4 regions of the Streptomyces sp. AK010 genome follow, and region 4 is predicted to be linked to each of the others. Evidence: riboswitches for the same ligand, from Rfam matches in the RefSeq annotation. Region 4 holds a riboswitch; each other region holds the start of a gene.

What was found. Region 4 has a riboswitch for cyclic di-AMP ahead of HDC93_RS05700 (transglycosylase family protein). Riboswitches for the same ligand answer to the same signal wherever they lie in the genome.
Positions count from the first base shown of each region.
Region 1: it holds a riboswitch for cyclic di-AMP, as region 4 does, so the genes downstream of both, HDC93_RS28235 (M23 family metallopeptidase) here and HDC93_RS05700 (transglycosylase family protein) in region 4, are expected to answer to the same signal.
Region 2: it holds a riboswitch for cyclic di-AMP, as region 4 does, so the genes downstream of both, HDC93_RS22735 (transglycosylase SLT domain-containing protein) here and HDC93_RS05700 (transglycosylase family protein) in region 4, are expected to answer to the same signal.
Region 3: it holds a riboswitch for cyclic di-AMP, as region 4 does, so the genes downstream of both, HDC93_RS06165 (M23 family metallopeptidase) here and HDC93_RS05700 (transglycosylase family protein) in region 4, are expected to answer to the same signal.

Region 1 covers NZ_JACHCX010000017.1:63,156-66,431, reverse strand. Annotated here, with positions in the region: gene HDC93_RS28245 (pitrilysin family protein) at 1-629, shown strand, start outside; gene HDC93_RS28240 (pitrilysin family protein) at 626-2,014, shown strand; cyclic di-AMP (ydaO/yuaA leader) riboswitch at 2,218-2,382, shown strand; gene HDC93_RS28235 (M23 family metallopeptidase) at 2,395-3,186, shown strand.
Region 2 covers NZ_JACHCX010000012.1:51,645-54,920, forward strand. Annotated here, with positions in the region: gene HDC93_RS22730 (polyprenyl synthetase family protein) at 124-1,134, opposite strand; cyclic di-AMP (ydaO/yuaA leader) riboswitch at 1,636-1,811, shown strand; gene HDC93_RS22735 (transglycosylase SLT domain-containing protein) at 1,817-2,596, shown strand; gene HDC93_RS22740 (HAD family hydrolase) at 2,560-3,276, opposite strand, start outside.
Region 3 covers NZ_JACHCX010000003.1:18,721-21,996, reverse strand. Annotated here, with positions in the region: gene HDC93_RS06175 (dihydrofolate reductase family protein) at 1-1,023, shown strand, start outside; tRNA gene HDC93_RS06170 (tRNA-Met) at 1,089-1,162, shown strand; cyclic di-AMP (ydaO/yuaA leader) riboswitch at 1,451-1,607, shown strand; gene HDC93_RS06165 (M23 family metallopeptidase) at 1,619-2,659, shown strand; gene HDC93_RS06160 (aldo/keto reductase) at 2,991-3,276, shown strand, end outside.
Region 4 covers NZ_JACHCX010000002.1:516,090-519,365, forward strand. Annotated here, with positions in the region: gene HDC93_RS05690 (cytochrome P450) at 1-950, shown strand, start outside; gene HDC93_RS05695 (transglycosylase family protein) at 1,072-2,034, shown strand; cyclic di-AMP (ydaO/yuaA leader) riboswitch at 2,263-2,429, shown strand; gene HDC93_RS05700 (transglycosylase family protein) at 2,433-3,122, shown strand.

The sequences.
Region 1 (3,276 bases), on a different contig from region 4:
AGCAGCTGCGCGAGATCGTCGAGGAGGACGTCCCGGCCCGCGCCCTGATGGCCGCCTACCGGCTGCCGCACGACGGCACGCGCGCGTGCGACGCGGCCGACCTGGCCCTCACCGTCCTCGGCGGCGGCGAGTCCTCCCGCCTCTACAACCGGCTCGTGCGCCGCGACCGTACGGCCGTGGCGGCCGGCTTCGGCCTGCTGCGGCTCGCCGGGGCGCCCTCCCTGGGGTGGCTGGACGTGAAGACGTCCGGTGACGTGGAGGTTCCGGTCATCGAGACCGCCATCGACGAGGAGCTCGCCCGGTTCGCCGAGGAGGGCCCCACGCCCGAGGAGATGGAGCGCGCCCAGGCCCAGTTGGAGCGCGAGTGGCTGGACCGGCTCGGTACGGTCGCGGGCCGCGCCGACGAACTGTGCCGGTACGCCGTGCTCTTCGGCGACCCGCAGCTCGCCCTGACCGCCGTCCAGCGCGTGCTGGAGATCACGGCCGAGGAGGTCCAGGAGGTCGCCAAGGCCCGCCTGCGACCCGACAACCGCGCGGTGCTCGTCTACGAGCCCGTCGCCGACGAGACCGCCGGCACCACCGACGACACCGCAGCCGCGGCCGACGAGAACGAGGAGGCGGCCAAGTGACCGAGCTCGCCACGATGGACTTCCACCCCCGGCCGCAGGCGGGCGACGCCCGGCCGTGGGCCTTCCCGGCCCCCGAGCGCGGCACGCTCGACAACGGCCTGACGGTGCTGCGCTGCCATCGTCCCGGCCAGCAGGTCGTCGCCGTGGAGGTGCTGCTGGACGCCCCCTTGGAAGCCGAGCCGGCCGGACTCGACGGTGTGGCCACGATCATGGCCCGGGCCTTCTCCGAGGGCACCGACAAGCACTCCGCCGAGGATTTCGCCGCGGAACTGGAGCGCGCCGGTGCCACCCTCGACGCGCACGCCGACCACCCCGGTGTCCGGCTCAGCCTGGAGGTGCCCGCCTCCCGGCTCACCAAGGGCCTGGGTCTGATCGCCGACGCCCTGAGGGCGCCCGCCTTCGCCGACAGCGAGGTCGAGCGGCTGGTCAACAACCGCCTCGACGAGATCCCGCACGAGTTGGCCAACCCCTCCCGCCGCGGCGCCAAGGAGCTCTCCAAGGAGCTGTTCCCGGCGGACGCGCGCATGTCGCGGCCCCGGCAGGGCAGCGAGGAGACCGTCGCCGCCATCGACTCCGCGGCTGTACGCGCCTTCTACGAGAAGCACGTCCGCCCCGCCACGGCCACCGTCGTGGTCGTCGGCGACCTCACCGGCATCGATCTGGACGCCCTGCTCGGGGACACGCTGGGCGCCTGGACGGGCTCCTCGGCCGAGCCACGTCCCGTGCCTCCGGTCACCGCCGACGACACTGGCCGGGTCGTCATCGTGGACCGCCCGGGCGCCGTCCAGACGCAGCTGCTGATCGGCCGGATCGGGCCGGACCGGCACGACCGCGTATGGCCCGCGCAGGTGCTCGGCACGTACTGCCTCGGCGGCACCCTCACCTCCCGCCTGGACCGTGTCCTGCGCGAGGAGAAGGGCTACACCTACGGCGTACGGGCGTTCGGCCAGGTCCTCAGGTCCGCCCCGGACGGCACGGGTGCCGCGATGCTCGCCATAAGCGGCTCCGTCGACACCCCCAACACCGGTCCCGCCCTCCAGGACCTCTGGACGGTGCTGCGCACCCTCGCCGCCGAGGGACTGACCGACGCCGAGCGGGACGTCGCCGTGCAGAACCTGGTGGGTGTGGCGCCGCTGAAGTACGAGACGGCGGCGGCCGTCGCGAGCACGCTGGCCGACCAGGTCGAGCAGCACCTCCCCGACGACTACCAGGCCACGCTGTACCGGCAGCTCGCCGCGACCGGCACCGTGGAGGCCACCGCGGCGGCCGTGAGCGCCTTCCCGGTGGACCGTCTGGTGACCGTCCTCGTCGGTGACGCGGCGCAGATCAAGGCGCCGGTCGAGGCCCTCGGCATCGGCGAAGTCACCGTCGTCGCCGCCGAGTAGCGGCACGCGGAACGACACGCGCTCAGGGGCCCTGGTTTGTCTTCAAAGGCACCAGGGCCCCTGTATGCCCGAATTGGGATGGGAGTTGCCTGTCTGCCCTGTGGGATGCGCTACAAAAGCCGGGTTTCGTTTGGGAATTGAAAGTGGCGCCGCTTAGCGTCATCCGGGCTGTTCGTCAGGTAGTGCGCCGCACCCGCGGCACCGGACAGTCATCGCCGAGTCCCCGTACGGCGCGAGCCAGGGGAGCCGGGGACCCATCGCAGTCCCTGGGGTGAATCGGGCGCCCGCGCGAGTCGCGAGGGAGTCCGTAGGAGACCTTCCTGCTCCGAACCCGTCAGCTAACCCGGTAGGCGAGAGGGAAGGAAAGGACCAGCCACCACATGGCGTTCACTCGCGCCACCGGGAAGCACCGTCGTCCCAGCAGGATGCAGCGCTCCACCGCCCGCGCGGCGGGCGTCGCGGCCCTCGCCACCACCGGCGTGATCGGCACCGTGGCGGCCCCCGCTGCCTTCGCCGCCGAGCCCAGCGCCGAGCAGACCGGCCTCACGCCGGTCGTCATCACCATGGGCGACACCGTGGCCCAGCAGATCGACGCCCAGGCGCTCGCGCAGCAGCACGCCGCCGACGAGGCCGCCGCCAAGCAGAAGGCCGAGGAGGCCGCCCGCAAGCGGGCCGCCGAACTCGCCGAGCGGGCCAAGGAGGCGGCCGAGAAGGCCCGCGAGGCCAAGGAGCGCGCCGCCCGCGAGGCCGAGCGCAAGCGCCTCAACTCCTTCGTGCCCCCGATCTCCGGCTCGTACGTCTCCACCAGCTACAAGGCCAGCAGCGGTCTGTGGTCCTCCGGCAGCCACACCGGCGTCGACTTCCACGCCGCCAGCGGCACCTCCGTCCACGCGGTCGGCGCGGGCACCGTCGTCGAGGCCGGCTGGGGCGGCTCCTACGGCAACCAGGTCGTGATCAAGATGAACGACGGGACGTACACCCAGTACGGTCACCTGTCCTCCATCGGCGTCTCGGTGGGCCAGCAGGTCACCCCGGGCCAGCAGATCGCCCTGTCCGGCGCGACCGGCAACGTCACCGGCCCGCACCTGCACTTCGAGGCCCGCACCAGCCCCGAGTACGGCTCGGACATCGACCCGGTCGCCTACCTCCGCTCGCACGGCGTGAGTGTCTGACCGCAACCTCTCCGCTTCCCCCGAAAGCCCCGGCTCCCCGAGCCGGGGCTTTTCGCCGTTTACGGCCCCCCGCTGTCCAAAAAATATCCA
Region 2 (3,276 bases), on a different contig from region 4:
CCATCTGACCAAATCGGCCAGGGAGATACGTCAGACCCCGGGCTCAACTCCGTGTACTGCTGGGGTATGACACGGAGGGGCGGCTTCTCCCCCGACCCGTAGGGGTCGTACGGGAAAGACGTGCTAGCCGGCCCGGTGCACCACCGCGTCGCACAGCTCCAAAAGCGCCGCCTTCGCGGTGCACTCCGGCAGCGGTGCCAGCGCCGAACGGGCGTCCTGGGTGTAGCGGACGGTGTCCTGCCGGGCCTGCTCCAGCGCCGGGTGGGCCCGCAGCAGGCGCAGGGCCTCGGCGTGCCGTGCGTCGTCGGTGAGGTCGGAGTCGAGCAGCTCGCACAGGGCGATGTCCTCGGCGAGCCCGAGCCGGGCCGCCCGCTCGCGCAGCCGCAGCACCGGCAGCGTGGGGATGCCCTCGCGCAGGTCGGTGCCGGGGGTCTTGCCGGACTCGTGGGAGTCGGAGGCGATGTCCAGGACGTCGTCCGCGAGCTGGAAGGCGACGCCGAGCCGCTCGCCGTACTGGGTCAGGACGTCCACGACCGTCTCGTCGGCGCCGGACATCATCGCGCCGAACCGGCACGACACCGCGACCAGCGAGCCGGTCTTGCCGCCCAGCACGTCCAGGTAGTGCTCGACGGGGTCGCGGCCGTCCTGCGGTCCGGCCGTCTCCAGGATCTGGCCGGTCACCAGCCGCTCGAACGCCTCGGCCTGCACCCGCACGGCCTCCGGGCCGAGGTCGGCCAGGATGTGCGAGGCGCGGGCGAAGAGGAAGTCACCGGTGAGGACCGCGACGGAGTTGCCCCAGCGGGTGTTCGCGCTCGCGACGCCCCGGCGCACGGCGGCCTCGTCCATGACGTCGTCGTGGTAGAGCGTGGCGAGGTGGGTCAGCTCCACGACGACGGCCGACGGCACGATGCCGGGCGCGTGGCGGTCACCGAACTGGGCGGAGAGCATCACGAGCAGCGGGCGGAACCGCTTGCCGCCGGCCCGGACCAGATGCTGGGCGGCCTCCGTGATGAAGGGCACCTCGCTCTTGGTGGCCTCGAGCAAGCCTTCCTCGACAGCCGCCAATCCGGCCTGGACATCGGCCTCCAGAGCCTGGTCCCGCACGCTCAGCCCGAACGGCCCGACGTCGGTCACGAGGGGTCTCCTGTCTGCTGTGTCTGCCGGTGGTCACGCGGATTGTCGATAGGTCGCTGCCCTCACTCGAGTCAGCGTATCCGGTCACGTTTCGATCACCGCCAGCACCCATGGCTACAGGCTGGGTGGTATCCGATCACGACCGTTATGTTTTCGATCAACCCATAAGAACAGATATTTATCGACTTACCCAGGGGTAGCGAGTTATGCACGATTTGCCGCGATGAGTCGGCTAATTCCCCTTGGCGAAAATTGCCCCACGGACTCGTGATCAGTGAGTTGAATCACCCCTTTCCCTTTTCCCCCTCCCTGCGACAGCGGCCCCTAACGCCTTCCCCCGAAAGCCAGTTGAGCCTTGGCTCCCGCAAAGGATCAAGCGGCCCAAACACCCCAGACCAAGGTCAACCGCGCGATATGTGACTGAGGTGCTTGTTCCCGACATGTGCTCTCGCATACGTTCCGGCCCTGTCCGGCGGACGCCTAATCCTGCCGCCGCCCGGACTTCCCACGGAACCGACTCACTCACGCAGGGCAGGAGCGGGGGACCCAGGTAAGTCGCCGGTCCGCACAGCGGCACGGCTCGGGGTGAAGCCGCGCACGGCACACAGCGCCGTACGCGGCCGGGCACCTCCCGGCCCGAACCCGACAGCTCACCTCGCAGGCGCCGGAGAGGAACATCGCCATGACCTCACGAGGCAACCACCGTCGCCCCGGAACCAACCCGCTGACCCGAGGGATCATCGCCGCCGGTACCGGCGCGGCAGCACTCACCCTTCCGCTTCTCGGCGCCACCCACGCGAGTGCCGCCGAGCCCCAGAGCGCACCCGCCGCCGCGCAGTCCGTGCCGCGGGCGGCCCAGCCCGCCAAGTCCCTCACGTACACCGTGGCCAAGGGCGACTCGCTCGCCCGCATCGCGGACAAGTACGACGTCTCGGGCGGCTGGAAGCAGCTCTACAAGGACAACCGCGCCGCCGTCGGCGACAACCCGAAGCTGATCCACCCGGGTCTGAAGCTGACGGTGAAGACCGCCAAGACGGACGCGGCGAAGAAGACGGCGACCAAGTCGTCCGCCCCCGCCAAGCCGGCCGCCAAGCCCGCCGGCGGCGTCGCCCAGGCCACCCAGGCGTCCGCGAAGACCTACGCGAACAACCTCGACGGGTGGATCCGCGAGTCGCTGGACATCATGGCGCAGAAGGGGATCCCGGGCTCCTACGACGGCATCTACCGCAACATCATGCGCGAGTCGTCCGGCAACCCCCAGGCCATCAACAACTGGGACTCCAACGCCGTCGCGGGGACCCCGTCCAAGGGCCTGCTCCAGGTGATCGACCCGACGTTCGCCGCCTACCACGTGGACGGCACCTCCTTCGACCCGTACGACCCGGTCGCCAACATCACGGCGGCCTGCAACTACGCGGCCGACCGCTACGGCTCGATCGACAACGTCAACGGCCCGTACTGAGCCGTACCGCCCAGCAGTCGCTCGAGGACGACGGCGATGCCGTCGTCCTCGTTCGACAGGGTGACCTCGTCGGCCACGGCCTTGAGTTCGGGATGGGCGTTGGCCATCGCGACGCCGTGGCCGGCCCAGTCGAACATCGGGATGTCGTTGGGCATGTCGCCGAAGGCGATGGTGTCCGCCGGCCGCAGCCCCAGATGCTCGGCGGCCAGCGCCAGACCCGTGGCCTTGGTGATCCCGCACGGCTGGAGCTCGACCGTGCCGGGCCCCGACATGGTCACCGTCGCCAGCGAGCCGACCACCGAGCGGGCCGTCGCCGCCAACTCGTCGTCCGACAGATGGGGATGGCGCAGCAACACCTTGCTGATGGGCTCGCCCCACAGCTCCTCGCGCCGGTCGACCCGCACGGCGGGCAGGGTCGGGTGCGGCATCAGATACCCCGGCTCGATCAGCGTGAGCCCGTCGACACCGTCCTGGTCGACCGCCGCGTACACCTGCCCCACCTCGGCCTCGATCTTGCCGAGGGCGGTCTCGGCCAGCTCCCGGTCCAGGGTGATGGTCCACAGCAGCCGGTCCGCGCCGGCGTCGTACACCTGAGCGCCCTGCCCGCACACCGCGAGCCCCGTGCACCCGAGGTCGTCCAGGAGCGGTCGCACTCTCGGCGCCGGCCGGCCCGTCACCAC
Region 3 (3,276 bases), on a different contig from region 4:
GTCGACGAGGTCCGGGCCGGCGTCGACGCGATCCTGGTCGGCGCCGGCACCATCCGCGCCGACAACCCGCGGCTGCTGGTGAACTCGCAGAAGCGCCGGGCCGCCCGCACGGCCGCCGGCAAGCCCGAGTATCCCCTCAAGGTCACCGTCAGCGGCTCCGGCGACCTCGACCCGGACGCCCGTTTCTGGCACACCGGCGGCGAGAAGCTCCTCTACACGACCGACCAGGGCGCCGATCGCGCCCGCGCCCTGGGCCTGGCCACGGACGTCGTCCCGCTCGGCGCCGACCTCGACTGGCGGCGGCTGCTCACGCACCTGCACGACGTCCGGGGCGTGGGACGGCTCATGGTCGAGGGCGGCGGCCTGATCCACACCCAGCTCCTCACCCAGGGCCTCGCCGACGAACTCCAGCTGGTCCTCGCCCCGCTCTTCGTGGGCGACCCCCGGGCCCCCCGTCTTTTCGGCCCCGGCGGCTACCAGGGCGGCCGGCTCCGGCTGCTGGAGTCGCGGCAGATCGAGGACGTCGTCCTGATGCGCTACGAGCCGACCGCCCCGGGCGCCGGCAGGCTCCCCATCGCCGCCGACCATCACTGGCTGGCCCTCGCCTGCGAACTGGCCGAGCGCTGCCCGCCGTCGGACACGGCGTTCAGCGTGGGCGCGGTCGTGGTCGCCGCCGACGGCACGGAACTGGCCCGTGGCCACTCCCGCGAGGCCGGCGACCCGGTCGTGCACGCCGAGGAGGCGGCCCTCGCCAAGCTCGACCCGGCCGACCCGCGTCTGCCCGGCGCGACGGTGTACAGCAGCCTGGAGCCGTGCGCCCGCCGCGCCTCGCGCCCAGCTCCCTGCGCTCGGCTGATCCTCGACGCGGGCGTACGGCGGGTCGTCACGGCCTGGCGCGAGCCGGACACCTTCGTGACCGACGCCGACGGCAGCGGTCTCCTCGCGGCCGAGGGGGTGGAGGTCGTCGTCCTCCCGGAACACGAGGAGCGGGCCAAGGCCCCGAACCGTCATCTGCCGGGCTGAGCACGGCCCGGCCGGTGGGTGTGCGCGAGTGGTCCCGCGGATGACGTACACTGGTGACACAACGACGCGGGGTGGAGCAGCTCGGTAGCTCGCTGGGCTCATAACCCAGAGGTCGCAGGTTCAAATCCTGTCCCCGCTACTGAAGGCCGAGGGCCGGAATCCGAAAGGGTTCCGGCCCTCGGTGCGTTTCCCGACACCTGATCACGTTCGGTGAGCGAATCACCCCGTTCCGCATAACAACTGACACACTGTCAAAACCCGTCAGTCACTTGCGGCGCGGCCAACTCGTCCGATTTAAGCCGGTCAGGGCAGGTAAGTCCGCGCGAAAAAGGTTAATGATCAAGTGGAATCGCTGGAATACCCCTCGCGCCTCCATTAACGTTCGATAACGCAGCGCGGTCGTCCCAGCCGTCACAGAAGGCGGCTCCGTGCGCACGCGCCGAATCCCGAAAGGGAACCGGGGAACCACCACTTGGGGTGAATCGGGCGGATACCACCGTGGAAGCACGGCAGGTATACGCGCGTAGGAGACCTTCCTGCTCCGAACCCGTCAGCTAACCCGGTAGGCGAGAAGGAAGGAAAGGAGTACGCCCACGTGGCGTCCAACCGGCCTGCCCCCGCGGCCCCGTACGCGCCGAAGCGCGAGAACGACACCTTCGGCTTCGGCGGCCAGCGCACCGACGAGGGCCCGTTCCAGGAGTGGAACCCCACCGAGGAGTCCATCCGTCCCGTCCGCGGCCGGCATCGCGTCACCAAGCAGCGCGGCGGAGGTCTCGCCCGCAGCTCCACCGTCCTGGGCGTCGGCGTCATAGCCGCCGTGGGTGCCGGCGGCATGGCCAGCGCCCAGACCGGCAAGCCCCCGGTGTCCATCTCCGTGCCGGACCTGCCCTCGGTGGGTTCCCTCATCTCGGACGACGACACCCCCGAAGGTTCCGCCACCCCGCTCAGCGGCCTCGGCACCGCCACCGCGGACACCGCGGAGGGCACCTCCGGCGCCCGCGCCGGCGCCGGTGACGCGCTGCGTGCCCGGATCATGGCCCAGGTCGAGCACCAGCAGGAACAGATCGAGACCAAGGCCGCCGAGGACGCCGCGGCCGCCGCCGAGAAGGCGGCCAAGGACGCGGTCGCCAAGGCGGAGAAGGAAGCCAAGGCCAAGGCCGCCGAGGCCAAGCGGAAGGCCGAGGAAGAGGCGAGGAAGAAGGCCGAGGCCGAGCGGCTCGCCGCCCTCGCCAAGCAGTTCACGCTGCCGACCTCCTCGTACACCCTCACCTCGACGTTCGGCCAGGCCGGCGCCTACTGGTCCTCCGGCTATCACACCGGCCTCGACTTCGCCGCCCCCACGGGCACGCCGATCAAGGCCGTGCACAGCGGCACCATCACCGAGGCGGGCTGGAACGGCTCCTACGGCTACAAGACCGTCCTCACCCTCGATGACGGCACCGAGATCTGGTACGCGCACCAGTCCTCCATCGGCGTCAGCGTCGGCCAGAAGGTCAGCACCGGCGACGTCATCGGCCGCGTGGGCGCCACCGGCAACGTCACCGGGGCGCATCTGCACCTCGAGGTCCACTCCGGTGGCTCCGCCAGTGGCATCGACCCGATGGCCTGGCTGCGGGGCAAGGGACTGACTCCGTAAGCAGCGCACGTTCGTTGAAGCATCGGCGGCCCTGACGACGACCCCCCGACGTCAGGGCCGTCGGCTTTGCGGTGCTGCGTGGCGTCGTGTGGCCTGGCGTCGCGCCGTGTGGCGTGGCGTCGCGTGGCGTGGCGTCGCGTGGCGTGGCGTGGCGTCGTGTGGCGTCGCGTCGTGTGGCGTGGCGTGGCGTCGCGTCGTGTGGCGTCGCGTCGTGTGGCGTCGCGTCGTGTGGCGTCGCGTGGCGCGGCATCGCGGGGCGGGGCGGGGTGTTTACGGGAGTTTTGCGTCCGTTGCGGAATGAGGCGTTCCTGCGCGGTCGTTGACACCGAGCATGACGTCTCTTCGCAAGCTCGGTACTTCCGACCTCGAGGTCTTCCCCCTCGCCCTCGGCGGCAACGTCTTCGGCTGGACCGCCGACCAGGACCGTTCGTTCGCCGTCCTCGACGCCTACACCGCCGCCGGCGGCAACTTCGTCGACACCGCCGACGTCTACTCGGCGTGGGTCGACGGCAACCAGGGCGGTGAGTCCGAGACCATCCTCGGCAGGTGGCTCGAGGCACGCGGCAACCGCTCCGACGTCGTCGTCGCCACGAAGGTCAGCCAGCACCCCGACTTCC
Region 4 (3,276 bases):
GCCGGGTCGCCGAGTTCGCGCCGCGGGTGCAGGAGCTCACCGACACCCTCATCGGCGGGTTCGCGGAGAAGGGGTCCGCCGACCTGATCCACGAGTTCGCGTTCCCGCTCCCCATCTACGCCATCTGCGACCTGCTCGGCGTCCCGCGCGAGGACCAGGACGACTTCCGCGACTGGGCGGGCATGATGATCCGTCACCAGGGCGGCCCCCGGGGCGGCGTCGCGCGGTCCGTGAAGAAGATGCGCGGCTACCTCGCCGAGCTCATCCACCGCAAGCGGGAGGCGCTGCCCACCGAAGCCGCCCCCGGCGAGGACCTCATCTCCGGTCTCATCCGCGCGTCCGACCATGGTGAGCACCTCACCGAGAACGAGGCGGCGGCCATGGCCTTCATTCTGCTGTTCGCCGGTTTCGAGACGACCGTGAACCTGATCGGCAACGGCACCTACGCCCTGCTCACCCACCCCGAACAGCGCACACGGCTCCAGGGCTCCCTCGCCGCCGGGGAAACCGGCCTCCTGGAGACCGGCGTCGAGGAACTCCTCCGGTACGACGGCCCGGTCGAACTCGCCACCTGGCGGTTCGCCACGCAGTCCCTCACCCTCGGCGGGCAGCGCATCGAGGCCGGCGACCCCGTCCTCGTGGTCCTGGCCGCCGCGGACCGGGACCCGGAGCGGTTCGCCGATCCGGACGTGCTGGACCTCTCCCGCCGCGACAACCAGCACCTCGGCTACGGCCACGGCATCCACTACTGCCTCGGCGCGCCGCTCGCCCGTCTGGAGGGCCAGACCGCGCTCTCGACCCTGCTCACCCGCCTCCCGGACCTCCGGCTCGCCGCGGATCCGGCCGAGCTGCGGTGGCGCGGCGGCCTCATCATGCGGGGGCTGCGCACGCTGCCGGTGGAGTTCACACCGGTAGCACCGGCTGATGGTGACGAAACATCAGACCTGTGATCTTCACGTGATCTGCGCGGCATGAACTTGTGACAAGTGATCGACTGCCGATACGTTCACCCATCAACGCGGCGGGGAATCGCGCCGCGTCGGTCACTGCTGTCTCGCGAAAGGTCTCCGTATGCTCTCCGGGAACGGTCGGCACCGTCGCCCCCGCCAGGCTCCGGCTCTCCTCGTGGTGGCCGGAGTGACCGGCTCCGCCATCGCGATCCCGCTCCTCGGGGCCTCCGGTGCCAGTGCGGCCGACGGCACGACCTGGGACCGGGTCGCGGACTGCGAAACCGGCGGCGCGTGGAGCCAGAACAGCGGCAACGGCTACTACGGCGGCCTGCAGTTGTCCCAGGAGGACTGGGAGAGCCACGGCGGCCTCGACTACGCCGCGAGCGCCGACCTGGCCAGCCGCTCCCAGCAGATAGCCGTGGCCGAGAGAATCCTCGCCGACCAGGGGGTCGGCGCGTGGCGCACCTGCGGACTGCTCTCCGGGCTCGAGCAGGGCAAGGACTCGGACTCCGGCGCGTCCGGTTCGTCCGACTCGTCGGCTCCGACGGACTCGCCCGGCCTGCTCGACTCGCTCGGGTCGTCGCCCTCCGCGAGCTCTTCCTCATCCCCGCCGCCGTCCGACACGTCGGACACGGAGGATGGAAAGAACAAGTCGGACAAGTCGCCTGAATCCACCGACTCCGCGTCGCGGGACCTGGGGTCCGGCAGCTCCCCGTCGGCCACCCCCGAGAGCGGCGAGTCCGGCAAGTCGCGGGAGGGTGACGAGTCCTCGGCGCTGACCGACACCGGCTCCGGACGTCACCGCGGCCCCAGTGCCGACGAATCCCTCCCGTCCGACAGCAGCCGTTCGGACGAGTCCACGGGCCGTCACGCCTCGCGCGGCGACGAGGGCTCCGGCGACGCCGTCCAGGGCGACTACATCGTGGGAGTCGGTGACAGTCTCTGGTCCATCGCCGACTCCCTTGACGTCAGCGGCGGATGGCACGAGCTCTACGTCGGCAATGAGAAGGCCGTCGGTACCGACCCGAACCTCATCCATCCCGGTCAGAAGCTCACGGTGGAGGGCGAAGGGGGCGAGAAGTAGCCGTTCGGGCAGTGCGGAAACGGGGGTGGAAGTCGCCCTCGAACGGCGCGAGTTAGCGTCATGTTTCGCGGCTAATGTCCTGTTTGCGGCCCGTGAGAGATAGATCTCAGAAGCCCTGATCGTCTTTGAAATTCCGTGGATCGCGTGTCTACGGTCATGACCGCTCGCCACCGCGAGCCCCGGCTGCCGCAACGCCGAATCCTGCCAGCGGCCGTACGGGAACAGTCGTCGCGTCAAGCGCCGTAGGCAGGAGCGGGGGACCCAAGGTAGGTGCCCGACCGGACAGTTGTGCCGGAAGGGCTTGGGGTGAAGCCGTGTCCCGGGAGGGACGCGGCCGGGCAACTCAACCGGCCCGAACCCGACAGCTCACCTCGCAGGCGTCGGTGAGGGGATCCACCATGCTGTTTTCCAGCAAGGGCAAGCACCGCCGTCCGTCCAAGGCCACCCGTGCCATCGCCGTCGCGGGTGTCGCCGGTGCCGCCGTCGCCGCCCCGCTGATGGCGGCCGGCAACGCCTCCGCCGCCACGGCCTCCGAGTGGGACGCCGTCGCCCAGTGCGAGTCCGGCGGCAACTGGTCCATCAACACCGGCAACGGCTACTACGGCGGTCTGCAGTTCTCCGCCTCCACCTGGTCCGCGTACGGCGGCACCCAGTACGCCTCGACCGCCGACCAGGCCAGCAAGGACCAGCAGATCCAGGTCGCCGAGAAGGTCCTGGCGAGCCAGGGCAAGGGCGCCTGGCCGGTCTGCGGCAAGGGCCTGTCGAGCGCCGGCTACACCGGCGGCTCCTCGAGCGACTCCGGCAGCTCCTCCGAGCAGAGCCAGCAGAGCACCGAGTCCCGCGAGACCCAGCAGCCGGCCTCCCGCTCCGACGAGCGTCCGGCGGCCAAGAAGACCGTCACCACCCCGACCGGCAAGAAGGTCAAGAAGGGCGACGGCGAGTACAAGGTCGTCAAGGGTGACACCCTCAGCTCGATCGCCGAGGACAAGAAGGTCAAGGGCGGCTGGGAGAAGCTCTTCAAGCTGAACAAGGACATCGTCACCGATGCCGACCTCATCTACCCGGGCCAGCAGCTGCACCTGAAGTAAGCAGCGGCCCACCGGGCCCGCCAGGGTCCCGGCCCGCCCGGACCCGCCCAGGGTCCGCAGGCTCCCCGCCCCGGTGCGTCATCCCCCGTACGCACCGGGGCGGGGTCTTTTCGGCGACCGGCTTTGTTCCGTTCGGAAACAATTTACTCTCGGT